One region of the Methylomonas montana genome, then DNA from elsewhere that is predicted to be linked to it. Evidence: riboswitches for the same ligand, from Rfam matches in the RefSeq annotation. Region 1 holds a riboswitch; the other holds the start of a gene.
The links. Region 1 has a riboswitch for cyclic di-GMP ahead of QZJ86_RS17580 (hypothetical protein). Riboswitches for the same ligand answer to the same signal wherever they lie in the genome.

Region 1 (7,978 bases):
ACTGCAAATCAAGTCGTGAACAAAGAAAGGGAAAAAGAAGAGATCTCCCGCCTGCGCCGTCTGATACTTTCGTCCTTGAACCGAAGGTTCAAGTGGAAACCAAATCCAGTCAATCAGGCTTCCTGAATAAACAGGCATGCGCACCATGAATGGCAAAAAGTTTCCGGGGTAAAAACAGGTTCAGGAAACACCCAGTACTGCTCGAACGCCGCAGGAGATAGGGCGAGCATTCTATACAGATTTACGAATTTTCTAAAACGTTTTCTATCTTGCTGCGCAATTGCGCCAAACGCGCGCCAATATCGACGCTGTCGTCTTTATTCGTCGTGACTGAATCATGCGCCAAGTTCAGCGCCGCCAATACCGCGATGCGGTCGGTACTGCTGACTTTACCGGTGTCGCGAATCTTGCGCATTTGCTTATCCAACTCGCGGGCCGAATTGATTAAAGCCTCTTTTTCGTCTGCGGCACAGGCGATTTTGTATTCCTTGTCGAGAATATTCAGCGAGACAGGTTGTACGGTTTTTCTCACGAATCATGCTCCATGGCTTTCAATCGGGCGATCATCGCCTCGACCCGCGCCTTAGCCAGCGTGGTCTTCTCCAACAGCTTAGCTTTTTCCTTGACCAGAGCATCTTGCTTGACTTTCAATGACTTATTCTCGTTTTTGACTTGATTGAACTGCGTGATCAGCACATCCAGTTTAGCTTCCAACGCTTCGAGTTCGGTTGACGGGTCTTTTTCTGTTTCAGACATAGCAGGAGTATGGGCCGATATGACGTTATAATCATCGTGGATGGCGAAGAATGTTAGCATAAGCCATGTTATTAAACAGCTTTAATAGGAACACAGATCAAATGACCTATCGCTCGGTTAATGCCATTTTGGAGCAACAGGATACCGACATCGGTGCGGCGGAAGCGCATGGCATTGCCACCGGCATACTGTGTGTCGAAATCCGGGCCGATGCCGAAAACTGGCTGCGCGAGTTATTCGCAGACGAACAGCAGTTAATCGACGAGGACAAAGCCTTATTGCATGGTGTGTTCGAAAAAACCCGGCAATTACTGGAAAATCAGAACGACGAATTTGCCTTCGACTTACTGATGCCCGAGGACGACGAACCCTTGGAAGAGCAAGTGGAAGCTCTGCGTAGCTGGTGCCAGGGTTTTCTGTTCGGCGTCGGTTACGCGCAAACCGGTGCCGACTGGCCGGGGGATACCGCCGAAGTGATGCGCGATATCATAGAACTGACCAAAATCGACACCGACGTCGCCGGCGAAGACGATGAAAGCGCGCTGATCGAAATTCGCGAATACGTGCGTGCCGCGGTTTTTACCGTCCGCGATCAGTTTGCCGAACTCAGCCAATCGTCGCAAAGCCACTAACGCCAAAAATCGACCATGAAACAAAGCGAATTCAAAAAACGCCGAGCCAGCCTGATGAAGCAAATCGGCAAGGGCAATATCGCCATTATCGCCAGCGCTTCACAACGCACCCGCAACCGCGACGTCCATTATCCATTCCGCCAGGATAGCGATTTTTACTATCTGACCGGCTTTAACGAAGCCGAATCGATGGCCGTATTCATCCCCGGCCGCGAACAAGGCGAATACATCCTGTTCTGCCGCGAATTCGACGAGAAAAAAGCCTTGTGGGAAGGCGCTCACGCCGGCCTGGAAGGTGCCACCAAGCATTACGAAGCCGACGACTCTTTTCCGATCGACGATCTGGACGACATCCTGCCCGGCATGCTGGAAAACAAGGGCAAGGTGTTCTACCCGATGGGCAAGGACAGCGATCTGGACCACAAACTGCTGGAATGGATCAATCACATTCGCAAGCAATCGCGCAGCGGCGTCAGCGCGCCCGGCGAACTGGTGTCGCTGGAACACATCCTCCACGAAATGCGCTTATTCAAAAGCCCGGAAGAACTGAAATTGATGCGCCGCGCCGGCGCAGTGTCCGCCAAGGCTCATATCCGCGCCATGCAAGCCTGCAAACCCGGTGTGTACGAATATCAAATCGAAGCCGAGCTGATCCACGAATTCATTCAAGACGGCCTGCGCGCGGTGGCTTATCCATCCATCGTCGCCGGCGGTAAAAACGCCTGCGTGCTGCATTACGTCGACAACAAGGACAAACTCAACAAAGGCGATCTACTTCTGATCGACGCCGGCGTCGAGTGCGACCATTACGCCGCCGACATTACCCGCACCTTTCCGGTATCCGGCAAATTTAGCGAACCGCAAAAAAAGCTCTATCAATTGGTGTTGGATGCCCAAGCCGCCGCGCTGGCCGAGATCAAACCCGGTAACCCTTGGAACAAGGCTCACGACGCTTCGGTGGAAACGCTCACTAGGGGCCTGATCGAACTGGGTCTGTTAAAAGGCAAACCCAAAAAACTGATCAAGGACGAAAAATACAAACAGTTTTACATGCACCGCATCGGCCACTGGCTGGGCATGGACGTGCACGACGTCGGCGATTACAAGATCAAGGACGAATGGCGCCTGCTGGAACCGGGCATGGTCTTAACCGTGGAACCAGGCCTGTACGTGCCGGCCGACTGCGAAACGGTGGACAAGCAATGGCGCGGCATCGGTATTCGTATCGAAGACGATGTGTTGGTGACTAAAGACGGCCATGAGATTCTCACTCACGGCGTCCCCAAAGCAGTTGCCGACATCGAAGCGCTGATGGCGGGCTAAGCAATGCAAACCGATTTCGACCTGATCATCGTCGGCGCCGGCCTGGCCGGTAACTGTCTGGCCCTGGCGCTGAAAAATAGCGGCTTGAAGATTGCGTTGGTCGAAGCCAATAGCCGTGAACAACTGCGCCATTCGCCGGCCGGCGACCGCGCACTGGCCTTGGCGGCCGGCACCGTGGAACTGCTGAATGCATTGGGCGCCTGGCGCGGCGTCGCCGACAAAGCCACCGCCATCAAACATATTCACGTCTCGGACCGCGGCCACTTCGGCAAGACCCGGCTGGCGGCGGAAGATCAAGGCGTCGAAGCGCTGGGTTACGTGATCGTCGCCCGCGACATCGAACAGCACATGGCCGATCTGGTCGAAAAAACCGACACGGTTTGCCTGTACCAAACCAGAGTCGCCGGCTTGATGTCCGGCCGTGACGCGGTCAATGTCAGTCTGAAACAGCACGACGGCAGCTCGTTAAATGTCAGCGCGCAACTGCTGGTCGGCGCCGACGGTGGCAACTCCACGGTACGCAAGCTGCTGGAAATTCCGCAACAAGTTACCGAATACGGACAGACCGCACTGGTCACCACGGTGCAATCGGCGCTGCCGCACCGCAACACTGCCTTCGAACGCTTCACCGAATTCGGCCCGCTGGCCTTGCTGCCGGTGGCCGGCAAACAATCGGCGGTGGTCTGGACCCGCAGCCACGAGCAAGCCGAGACACTGATTAACGTCAACGACCGCGAGTTTCTCGCCGAGCTGCAGAACTGTTTCGGTTACCGTTTGGGCGAACTGAAACTCGCCGCGCCGCGCCGGGCTTTTCCGTTAAGCCTGATCCGTGCCGAAAGCATGGTTTCCGGCCGCACCGTGATCATCGGCAACGCCGTGCATCAATTGCATCCAGTCGCTGGCCAAGGCTTTAACTTAGGCATTCGCGATGTGGCTTTGCTGGCAGAAATGTTGATCGACCAACAACAGCAAAACGGCGATTTGGGCGATGCCCGCCTGCTGAAAAACTACAGCCGGCAACGCCAACAAGATCATGGCAAAACCATAGGTTTTACCAACAGCGTGGTAAAGCTGTTCTCCAACGGCAATCTGCCGTTGGCAGCCGTGCGTAACGCCGGCCTGACCCTGCTGGACCACCTACCGTTTGCCAAACAATTGCTGACCCGACATGCAATGGGATTGGCCGAGCGCTTACCTAAGCTGGGCGACCGGGAGTAGCAAACTTGCCGAAAACACTTATGCTGATTCCGGCCTACAACTGACCATAAAACAATAAAAACAGGGGGAGCCATGAGTTTTAAATCCAGTTTGGTCAAAATCGTTATCAAGTTGACACCCAACGCACTGATCATTTGGGTAGCCAACAAGATACTCAAAGGGGTTGCCGAATTGCAGGCTTTCAATTTCGACATTGATGCCCGAAAAATCTATGCGCAGACCTTGCTTTATGGCGAGGAAGTACCGATTGAATTGAGCCTGGAAGATTTTGCCGTGTTCAATGACGGCGAGGGTTACCGCTTCATCATCCATCATGCCAGCTCGAACAAACCCTGGCTGAACAACCTGCTGGCCCGCGTCATCGGTAAAGGCTGGAAGATTCCGTCGTTGCCGCATTTCAGCGCCCAGTTGGAGCTGGTTGCCGAAGTGTTCAAGGCCAAACCGGTAGCGTTAGAAAGCGCCGACGACGACGTTATCGATGGCTAATTAAAATTGACGTCATGTCCCGATGCAATCTGGGACATGACGAGTATTAGCACTACAAAAAGATGACTATTTGTTCAGCGCTTCCATAGTTTTTCCATTCGCCGTACGGCTCAGGACCAACGTTTACGATAAGTCGAGAACCCCAGCCCCGCTATCCCGCTCGCAAACAACCAAAAGGCAGCCGGTAACGGGACGACAGTGGTTTGAAAGCTAAAGGTGCCGACTCGGGTATCGCGGATGCCGCCGAGATGATCGAAGCCATTGCCCAGACCCAGAATCCCGCTCAAACTCAATGTGTTGCCGCTCAATTGGGTGCTGACATCGAACAAATCAAACCCGCCGATCCGAAAGCCGATGTTGTTCATCAAAATCCAACCGGATTGCCCGGTGACAGCATTTGCCAACGCCGGGATATACTCCAGATCCAGATCGCCAAACAGTACGCGGTTATTCGGCGGGTCGACATCGACCCGAAAACGCATCACGCCGCCCAATCCGATCTGCCCGGTCGCCGTGCCGCTTAAATTGGCGGGATCGAATGAAAAGGTGGTGGCTTTGTTTTGCCTACCTAACGGATTGACCGGCAGGGACGAGGCGTTGACCTGAAATTGCCGACCAAGGGCGGAAATTTCATCCGACACGCTGTCGTAAAGATCCGGTGTATTTTCATCTCGAAGCTGGCTAGACGTTTTCGATGCCGCCGAGGCATCGAAATACTCTTCCAGGTAAAGAGAAGGCCGGCAACAGATAGAAAATGTCTCGGTCGGCGCGTCGGGGTAATTATCTTTAATCACCCCGGCAATCAGCGCGTCCCGATCCAGATTTAGCGTCATGGCGCCACCGCTTACCGTGGCCGCTTCCGCATTGCCGAAAGCGAATGCACCATATACGGCCACGCCAACCAGCATGCCGCGAATAACAGGGTAGTGATACTTTTTCATTATTTTCTCTCGCTGGATTTACGTCCAGGGTCTATGGATTTGAGCGGCGATCAGCCCGGTATTGCATCTTCGTTGGCCGGCTTGAATAGCCGTCGAACAAATACCGTGGTTCGCTCCTGACGGAATGCCCCACGACGACATTGCAAACAGGTGGGGAAGCCAGATGCAGCGCATACGGCTGCATCTGGCAGGACAATGATCTAAGCGCTCACGCAATGCAACTGACGGCGTTTGTAGCCAATCAAGCCCAACAGCGAGCTGCCGAACAACCACACTGCGCTCGGTAGCGGTACCGCAGCCGGCGTCAGGCTCAGGCTACCGACAACAGCGGTCTGTCCGGCGCCGCTTACCCCCAGGAACGAACTCCAGGTCAGGCCAAATGCGTTCGGATAAGTAGTAGGTCCCACGCCGCCGCCTAAGATCAAGTCGCCGCTCAATGTCAGTTCGCCGTTAGCGTTGACCGATTCGCTGGCATTGCTTAACTGTAGAAAAGTCGTCCCTTTAAAGAACAAGTCATGCGAAACCAAATTCCAGATGCTGCCGATTTTTTCCAAGGTAAAGTCATAAGGCATCAAAACCCCTGCCCCCGGATTACCCGGCACAGCCAGCCTTAAAGCGCCACTCAAGCCAATCTGACCCGCTGCGGTATTACCGGTATCCGTCGTGGTGGCTTCCAGATAACGATTGGGCGGATTTCCGTAAAAAACCGTGGTATCGACACTGTTAACTGAAAACTGCATATTCGAGGTCGAACCGCTACCGCCGGCCGTATTTGCATTGATGGCGGTGGTGTTATAGCTGGCGTCGAAATAACGATCCACAATCCAGCCGGCCGCCGCGCTAAAAGCGCTATTGTCGATACTGATGCGGGCATTGCCGCTAACCAAGGCCGCACTGGCCGACGCGGGTGCCAATAATCCGCTGAATACCACAAATGCCAATACCCCGGCATTAGCCAATTTCGAGCGATGGTTTTTTCTCTGTTTCATTATTTATCCTTAAAAAGCGATTTACGGTTGCAGTTAATCTTCAAGGCCTTGGCCGACCGCTGCAGTGGTTTTCGCAATTCCGGCAAACAGTACTCTCAGGCCTGTCACTTGAAGGTAACCCGGCTGTCTCGTTCCAAGACCCGTGGCTTTCCGACTCCGTCTCACGGCGGATGTGGCTAAATGTCGTCATCCCTACGACGCCGCTCCTCTCCTTGAGCGAAGGCATCCTGATCATGCCAAGCATTTAAAATAACGCTGTTGAATTTTGTGGATTACTCCGGATTGAAGGGAGTAGTCGTTCAAATACTTGCTAGTACTTGGCATGACCGGCCTTATTCCGATTGCGGCCATGCCGCAGCAAGTGATCTAGCAAACCAAAGCAATAAGCAGACCAATGTCGTTCATCCTTGGCTTTTGACTGGTCGGCATGGCTCAGCACGGTCGGAAAACGTGAATTTTGTGACAAAGCGAGTTAAATCCCTGATTATCGAAATGCCAGATAACATAGTTTTCCAAGACAATGGTCAGGGATAGGTGCCTGTTATATCCAAGCATTGCGGATTTATTCCATTTCCAGGAAACCACGAAGCTCGATAGGCCCGTATAATGATTGCGTCGGCGCGTCAACGCCGACAGGTAATCGCCGTTGACGGAGAGCCATCCGTAACCGTCATTCCAGAGTAAAATTACCGCCTGCCGACAGCTGCTAAAATATGGCTGACATTTCTCGGTAATCAAAAAAGGATAACCAACATGTGGCTGCAAACTAGCTGCGAAATCAACTTCGACGTCAGCGTCGATACCCCGTTTATCCTGATGTTGCGGCCGCGTAACGGCGCCAATCAATGGGTGGCCCGCGAGTCTTACACCTTGAAGCCGACGGTGCCGGTTTTCGAATATACCGACTACTACGGCAACCTCTGTCAACGGTTGATCGCGCCGCCCGGCGAGTTTTCCGTGCATACCAGCGCCGATATTCACACCACCGAACATATCGACACCTGTCCCGGCGCGCCGTTTACCGAGGTACAGAATTTGCCGGAAACGGTACTGACTTATCTGCTGCCGACCCGCTATTGCGAATCCGACCGCTTCATCGATCTGGCTAGGGAAATCGTCGCCGAGGAGAGGCCAGGCTACGATCAGGTCGCCAGACTGAACCAATGGATACGCGACTATATCCGCTTCAATCCCGATTCCCCGCACTTTCAGATGTCGGCAGTGGAAGTCAATCTGGCCGGCGAAGGCGTTTGCCGCGAATTGGCGCATCTGGGTATCGCACTGTGCCGGGCGCTCTGCATTCCGGCCCGCATGGTGGTGGGCTATTTGTACGGCCTACAGCCGATGGATTTTCATGCCTGGTTTGAAGCCTATGTCGGCGGACGCTGGTATACATTCGATCCCACCCAAGCCGAGCCGCGCGGCGGACGGGTGATCGTCGCTTACGGACACGATGCCGCCGACGTGGCGATCTTCACCCAGTTCGGCCCGGCGTTGTATCCGACGCAGATGCAAGCCGGCGTCCAGCTGTTAGAGAACCTGCCGAATTAAAGCCATGCAGCGTTTACGGATACGACATCTGACCGAATATTGGTTTACCGGTCCGGTGATACTGAATCAGCATCGCCTGCTG
Region 2 (7,978 bases), 830 kb from region 1:
GCAGACTTTGGTCGATCAATGTCTGGCGCAGGCGGTCAAGGAATACCAGCGCGACTACTTGAACCACCCGCATCATTACGAAACCTTTCAAAACGCCTTATTAAATCTGCTGACACTGCTGGAAATTCCCGGTATCGCCAAAGCATTAGGCAAAACTCGGCGAGCGATGACCTGGCCGTTTCGCAAATTATTCGAATTGGGCGGCGGCCGCTCGACCATCAATCCCAATCAGGAATTGGCGGTATTGAATCAGTTGGGCGAGCATCTGATGATCCAGCTGGCCGACCGTTTGCTGGAAAGAACCGAAACCGAACCGGCCGACAGCCGCTGGTGGAAGGAAACCGCAATGGCGCTCCGACAGAAGCGCACCGATTTATTGCAGACCTATCGCCAGGCGGTCAGCGACTATCACAGCGATTTTCAGCAGGATGTCGAGGCTTCCGCTCAGCGCTTGTATCTGAAACTGCAAGAGCAACCGATAGTTTTGAACAGCCTGCGCGCCACTCGCGTCACCACCGATGCCGGCGCGTTGTTACTGGCGATTCAGGCTGGCGGCATTGGCATTCACGATCTGGTGATCACGCCGTTGATGTTGACCATTACCTCCTTGTTGGCGGAAAGCGCCATCGGCAGTTATATGCATAAAGTCGAAGCCGAGTTAAAACAACATCAGCTCAATACCGTCAAAACCGCGCTGTTCGAGGCTTGCCTGAAACAGCGCCTGTATTTGCTGCCGCAAGGCGTGCAGTCGCAAACCCGCTTCAATATTTCCGAACAACTTTTGTCACAGGCGGAACAGGCGCTGAAAGAGAAGAAACATGGCTTACGATTACTCTGAATTGTTGACGCAGGCCCGGCAATGGGCGGCAGCCGCGCAAGCCGAAGGCCGCCTGAGCGCCAAACGAGCGCAGTTATTGACGACGATAGACACGCGCAGCGCCGACAATCTATTCGCCGCCAGCGTTTCCGATCCGGATGCGCGGCCGCTGATCGTTGCCTTCATGGGCGGCACCGGCGTCGGCAAAAGCAGCTTATTAAACCGCTTGGCCGGCCAAGCGATTGCCAGAGCCGGCATCGAAAGGCCTACCTCGCGAGAAGTCACGCTGTATCACCATCAGAGTCTGGCGATCAATAAACTGCCGGCCGGCTTGCCACTGGACAGCATCAAGATCAGCCAGCATAACGACGCAGCCAATAGTCATATTGTCTGGATCGACATGCCGGATTTCGACAGCGTCGAACTCAGTAACAAACGCTTGGTTTTGGAGTGGCTGCCGCATATCGACGTCTTGCTTTACGTGGTCAGCCCGGAACGCTACCGCGACAACAAGGCCTGGCAGTTGTTGTTGGCGGAAGGTGCTAAACATGCCTGGTTGTTTGTGATGAACCAGTGGGATCGTGGCCAGCCGGTGCAATACGACGACTTTAAAAAGCAGCTGGGCAAGGCCGGTTTTAGCGATCCCTTGATCTTTCGTACCAGTTGCAGCGAACCGGACGGCGATGAGTTTGCGCAATTGCTGGAGCAGTTGCGGCAACTATCCGGCCGGCACAGCGTCGCCCAACTGGAATTGCGCGGCGAGCAATTTCGCCGGCAGCAATTGCAACAAGCTTTGCAACAGCTGGCCGACGAGTTTTCCGGGCAGGATTATCAGCAATTGCTGCAAAATCTGGATGCCCTGTGGCAACATGCGGAAGCCAGCTTGCAGCAGGGTTTGGCCTGGCCCATCAAACAACTCGCGCAATTCTGGGCGGAAAACCTTGGCCAAAAAGCCGAGATCAAACTGTGGGACGACTGGGCGCAAAACCGTTTGAACGATCTGTTGGACGAACTGATATTGCAGGCCGCGCAAGCCAATATCCCCAGCAAGCCTTTAAAAACCGCGCTGCAAACCATCCGGGACAATGCCGAGAAAAATCTTACCGCCCAGACCGAACTGGCCGGCCGCCAGGCTTTGCTCAAGCCCGGCAACGGCGCCCAGCGCTTTTTATTAAAGCTGACCGCGATCTGCGAAACGCTGCTGCCGTTGGCGGCAATGGGCGCGGTCGGTTATCAAGTGTTCTCCGGCTACTATCACAGCGCCGCAGACGCCACGGCTTATCTCGGCACAGACTTTGCGGTTCATAGCGTATTGCTGATTGCCCTGAGCTGGCTGATCCCGTTTTTCCTGCATAAAAAAATCCAGCCATCCTTGCAGAAGGCGGCGTTGAAAGGCTTGCAGAAAGGCTTGCAGCAGGGCTTGTCGGCGGTGATGGCCGAGATCAAATTGACGATGCAGGCCGAGCAACAGCGGAACGAATTATTGCGACAGCAATTATTGACGATGATCGAACGTTGCGCGGCGGAGCCGGTTGCCTCGATCGACAAGGGGAGTTTATTGGGTAGGGTGTTGTTGGCGGATTGAAATTAACTTGAATTTTGATAGCTAGCCGGGAGGCATATGTTTTTCGTGCCCACGCGAAATCGTCCAATTCGGTGGACAAGCGAAAAACGCTTGCTCGCCCAACATCTAATAAAGTGGCCAAATTTATCCGGCCATTACAATACGCGCGCATTGTTGCTATGTTTACCGACACACTTTAAACAAGGCCGGCCACCATGAGCAAAAAACACGCACCCAAACCCGATAAACAAGTCTACAAAGATACTTTGCAACAACTCCAGGAGGAACTGGTCAAGTTGCAGAACCACATCATCAAGCATGGCGACAAGATTCTGATTATCTTCGAAGGCCGTGATGCCGGCGGCAAGGACGGTACCATCAAGCGCATCATTCAGCATCTCAGCCCGAGGGAAATTCGGGTGGTGGCGCTGGGCAAACCGTCCGATCGCGACCTTAGCACCTGGTATTTTCAACGTTACACGCACCATCTGCCGGCCGCGCAGGAAATGGTATTGTTCAACCGCAGTTGGTACAACCGGGCCGGCGTCGAGCGGGTGATGGAGTTTTGCAGCGACGCCGAATATCACGAATTCATCGAAACCGTTTCCCACTACGAGCAATTGCTAGTGCGCTCCGGCATCAAACTGCTGAAATATTATCTGGACATCAGCAAGGCCGAACAGAAAGAACGCCTGAAACAACGTGAAAAAGATCCGCTTAAACAATGGAAAGTCAGCCCCATCGACAAGGAAGCGCAAAAACATTGGCAGCAATACAGCGACGCCCGCAACATCATGTTTGCCAGAACCCATCATTTGTCCGCGCCGTGGACCGTGGTCAGGTCGGACGACAAGCAGGCCGCGCGGATCAACATCATCAAGGATTTACTATTTCGCTTGGATTACAAGGGCAAAAACGAGGCGCTGGTACTGCCGGACGCCAATATTGTCTTCAATTACGAAGAAAGCTATTTGCACAACGGCATGATTGCGCCTTGAGGCGGGTGGGCAAGGTTCGGTAGGCATGAGTGATCGAGTGCTCGCGAAAACCGGCGTTTCCGATAACCCTGCAATCGTCCAGATACAGGGTGCGGCCTGGAAAATTGCGCGGCTGGATGCTTACGTCATGATCTGTAACCAGTGGTGAGGGTATAAGTTACTGATATAATCCCCTGATCTCAACCTTCTCCTGGAGGAGATTGTCGTAAAAGGTAGGTTGGGCTGAATACAATGAAGCCCAACATTTTGGTTTTGTTGGGCTTCGCTCTGCTCTGCCCAACCTACATTTGACTTTTACGACAGCCTCCGGAGGAAGAAGGAGATTTTAGAGATCCCCTCCAGTTTTACAGGCTTAAATCGGCCGAGGCAACTTGCTTGGTCGGGGTGCAGGCAGGGCAGCTTACCTGTAGCAATTCGCCGCTATGCCGATGCCGCAAAGGCCGGGCCAGGCCATCCATTTGATTCATGTCTTGGTATAGCTCGTTTTCGTGCGAGATCACTTCCCGCTCATGCTCAAATGGATACAAGGTTTGAGCCATACCGCCGCCTTCGATGAAATGTTGGCTATCCAATAGCATCAATTTGGCATGCAGTAATTCGTGTAATAAAGCGTCGGCCGGCGAAATGCTACAGGCCGGCGTGGCGTCGCAGCCGGGGGCGTTCAGCAATTGCGCGCCCAGCCGGGTGTCGAAGTAGATGGTGACGCTGTCTACGCCATATTGGTTGCCCCAGGCTTGGGTCTGCCAGTTGTTTTGCCGATATTTGAGTGTCAGTTTTTGGCCGCGTAACTCGTTGATTAAACCGATGACTTGCGGATAGCGCGAATAATAGTCGGCGATGGCGGCCAGGTCGGCGTTGATCGAAGCAGGGTCGCCAGATTCGGCTTGATAGAGCGTGGTCAGGAAGCCGGCGATTTCGGTTTCCGCGAGTTGATTGCTTGTTAACGTCGCTTGTTTCTGACTGTACGCGGCCAATACCTGGGCGGCAGAGGGCGGTTTTTGCTGACGCAAGCGAATCACCGAGACGCCATCGCCGCCGACCGCCAGGCTGGCTTGCATCCGGCTAATCGGCTCGGTAATTTGGCTGGCCGCCGGCTGCACGGCATTGACCGGCAGCAAATCTTTGGCAGTGACGACCCGAGAAGTCGCCATCATGCCGATACAAAAACTTAACACCAAACAGACATTGCGGCGGCGGTTATGCGGAATCGAGTCATCGTTCTTTAAGCGACTGTCTTCCTTTAAATAAATGCCGTAACGCCGGGCAATATCTTGCAACGCTGCAAAGGCTGCTTGGGCATTGAGACTCAAACCGGCTTGGCACACCAGCGCCGGTTTACCGTCGATCACACAAGGATGCAGGAAGTGATGCTCGGCCGGCTGGTTCAAATACCAGCGATTCAAATCCCTGGCTAAATGCTCCAGCCCTTTGATTGGGTGGGCGGCGCTGCCAAAAGCTTGTTCCAGGGTTGTTGTTTCGCTCATTCCGTTTCCTTTCGTTTGACAGCCGATAGTGATGTTTAGTCGGCAAGCGCAAGACTTGCAGTCCTTAAAAGTCCAACTGTACAGCCGGATCGGTTTACCGGCAAGTTCCCTTGGCTGAAGTCATTTCAGCATCGTCGCGGAAAGCTATTCAATTAAAACAAACGCTTGGGCCGATATGGCTGACGGCTTTTCGGCGAGTCGCGGTGGCGTGCGTATTACATTTAACGAAACCGTAACAGACGTGTAACGGAAACCCCCGATTTGCTCTGGAATAATCCGCCGCAACTGAAGGACAGGCCCTATTCGGGCGGTTCGTAAAGATTCAGGACAGATTAGGGAGCAAGGACGGCACGCATAGGGAGTAGGCGACGGAAGAGGTTAGGGAGTCGGCGAGGGTAGAGCGACATGCAACATGGTAGCGGGGAGAGCAGCACCGTCTTGGTGTTAGATAGCAGTGTAAAAATAAGCGTGTAAAAGCCAAACTCGTCGCGAGGCGGGGACGGAAAGCTTCGGATCTTGAGTATTGAATGTCATGCCTGCTTTGGCGGGTGGCCTGGATGGCTGGCGATGATAAGGACGTACATTGACAATGCTCAAGATGGCTGGGCTGTCACCTTGTGTATTTAGACTTTTATTTTTAAATCATAAGGAAACAAACAATGAAACATTTCGGCAAAACTTTAATGGCTGCGGCTCTGTTGGCAGGCGCTGGCGCGGCGAACGCGAGTATCGCAACCGGTAGCGCTACACTCTCAGAAGCCTTTTTGTCTGTTTATGACAAAAGCCAAGCCCTGACTTTTACGCTGGATTTGGGTCTGACCAACGGTGATTTGATTGCTAATGTTGGTAATGCTTCATATACCAAAAGCTTTGATCTGTCAGCTTACGCGCTGTGGAATACTTTTTCAGCCGGTTTGGATGCATCACAAACTGTATTTACGGTTGCGGTAGGTAATGGCTCCAAACAATTGGCAACCAGTGCGGGTGCTCCGGCTGCTTACACCAACTTAACTGTTGCGGCTGCTGCTGGTACTGGTATCAAGAATCACGCCGGCGCGATCAACGGCGGTGCGTTGGCTGATAACCCAGGTGAAACAGTGTCCAACACAGCGGCAAACTTGAGTTCATTGGTGGCCGATTCCGATACAGCCAATACCGGACAGCACAATCAACTCAACACTGCCGATACCTTGTGGGGAACCAAAAGTGATGCGGCAGCGAATATTGCCTATGGTTCGGCCGGTAACTTCTTTTACTTGAACGGCACTGCTGCACCTGTGTTGACTGCCGGTAAATGGACATTGGCAGGCAACTCGTTGAGCTACGGTCCTGCCGTTGCCGCGGTGCCGCTGCCTGCCGCAGTCTGGATGTTCGGCGCCGGCCTGATGGGCGTGTTGCGCATGACTCGCCGTAAACACGCTGCCGCGTAAGGTTCCCAGGGATGGCGTTTGTTTGCCATCCCGTCTCAATGATTCAATCTTAACACCAGAGGAAAAACTCATGAAAAAATTAGTATTAGGCGTGGCGATTTCCGCCGCCCTGTCTTCCGGCGCGCAAGCGGCCATCAACGTTGATGCCAACAACTTGCCGATCATCGATCCCGCGCAAACCAACACCGTATATTTGTCCGGCGCTTCCGCGGCGGTCAACTTCATCGAAAAGCTGATCACCGATTCCACCGTGCCAGCTGTCGATAAAGTTTGCGACAGCAGCAAAAAAGTCTGGAAATATAAAGACAGCTTGACCGGCTCCGACCAAAACGCTTATTTGTGCGAAAAAGCCGCCACCAACAGCGGTTTGCCAACCAATAAGCCTAACATCCTGGTTTATAAACGCAGTGCTGGCGGTTCCGCGTTCGGCGTCAGCCCGCTGATCGCCGAAGCCAATGGCGATGCCGCTAGTGCCAGTATCGAGTTTTTGAAAATCAGCTCGGCTTGCACTCAAGTCACCGCACCGGTTGCCGGCACCACTTTGGGTGTCATCGAATGCCCTTACGACCTGGCTGATCCTACCAAATACGTCAAGCACATCGCTGACTTCGGCATTTCCGACGTCGACCCTGCGCAGTTTACCGGCAACAATACACCAGCCGGTTATTCGGACGTGACTGCCGACGACGTGGCCAAATTGACCGTGAAAAGCGCCTCGGCGCTGGCCTTTGGCGTACCTGTCACTAAAAAACTGTACTTTGCCCTGCAAGCCGCGCAAATTTCGACCGGCGCGATTCCGGCGACTTGCACCGTCGGCAGCGAAGCCGAAGCCTGCATGCCTAGCTTGAGTTCTGCGCAAGTGGCGGCGATTCACGCCGGTAACTGGGCGGACTGGAACCAAATCAAAGTCGGTGCTACCGGTTTGGGTCTGTATGATTGGGCTGCTGCCAATGCTGCCGCTTATTTGCCAGGCGCGTCTAACCTGCACACCTGCCGCCGCGAAAACGGTTCCGGTACACAAGCGCAATCCAACATCAAATTCCTGCAAGACCCCTGCACCACTGCCGCTGGCGCTACCCCGCCAGCAGGTGACGCGGTTGCCTTGGGCTTTGCTGAAGGCGACGGCTATCCGATGATCCACGAAAACAACACTTCCGGTTCGGTCGGTAACTGCCTGGATGAATTGGATGACGGCACCAACGCCGCTAACGGCTTTGATAACACCTGGGGCGTGCGTTGGGCGGTCGGTATCCAGTCGCTGGAGAAAAAAACCGCCGCTGCCAGCAAATTCCGTTTCGTGAAACTGGACGGCGTCGCGCCGACTCTGGCTAACGTAGTCAGCGGCAAATACAGAGATTGGGCGGAAAATACCTTCCAATACTGGACCAACCATGTGTTCTCCGCCAACGCCACCGAAAACACCGCGCTGAAAAAACTGACCGATGCGGTCATCAAATCGGCTGGTGCGCCTGAAGTAATGGCGGCTCTGAACAACGGCTTTACCCACACCTTTACCACTGAAAAAGGCGCTTATCTGGCGGTTCCGACCAACTTTACTCCAGAAGCCAACGGTGCGTTTTTGTCCAGCAGACCGGTCAACCCATACAGCCACGCTACGTCATCTGTGTCGGTCAATAACTGCCGCGTCCCTACCTTGTACAACAACGGCGACGCCAAGTTGTAAT

Region 2: linked by a shared signal. The riboswitch ahead of QZJ86_RS13575 (hypothetical protein) and the one ahead of QZJ86_RS17580 (hypothetical protein) in region 1 are both predicted to bind cyclic di-GMP.

What each region holds. Positions count from the first base shown of each region.
Region 1 is NZ_CP129884.1:3,794,579-3,802,556, forward strand. Features, by position in the region: RNA gene ssrS (6S RNA) at 41-220, opposite strand; gene QZJ86_RS17545 (cell division protein ZapA) at 242-532, opposite strand; gene QZJ86_RS17550 (TIGR02449 family protein) at 529-756, opposite strand; gene QZJ86_RS17555 (UPF0149 family protein) at 858-1,388, shown strand; gene pepP (Xaa-Pro aminopeptidase) at 1,404-2,711, shown strand; gene ubiH (2-octaprenyl-6-methoxyphenyl hydroxylase) at 2,715-3,929, shown strand; gene QZJ86_RS17570 (hypothetical protein) at 4,002-4,415, shown strand; gene QZJ86_RS17575 (hypothetical protein) at 4,526-5,356, opposite strand; gene QZJ86_RS17580 (hypothetical protein) at 5,557-6,345, opposite strand; cyclic di-GMP riboswitch class I at 6,456-6,532, opposite strand; gene QZJ86_RS17585 (transglutaminase family protein) at 7,099-7,896, shown strand; gene QZJ86_RS17590 (transglutaminase family protein) at 7,901-7,978, shown strand, end outside.
Region 2 is NZ_CP129884.1:2,963,381-2,971,358, reverse strand. Features, by position in the region: gene QZJ86_RS13600 (GTPase) at 1-838, shown strand, start outside; gene QZJ86_RS13595 (GTPase) at 819-2,402, shown strand; gene ppk2 (polyphosphate kinase 2) at 2,597-3,379, shown strand; gene QZJ86_RS13585 (hypothetical protein) at 3,405-3,527, shown strand; gene QZJ86_RS13580 (hypothetical protein) at 3,724-4,863, opposite strand; cyclic di-GMP riboswitch class I at 5,330-5,428, shown strand; gene QZJ86_RS13575 (hypothetical protein) at 5,523-6,293, shown strand; gene QZJ86_RS13570 (hypothetical protein) at 6,364-7,977, shown strand.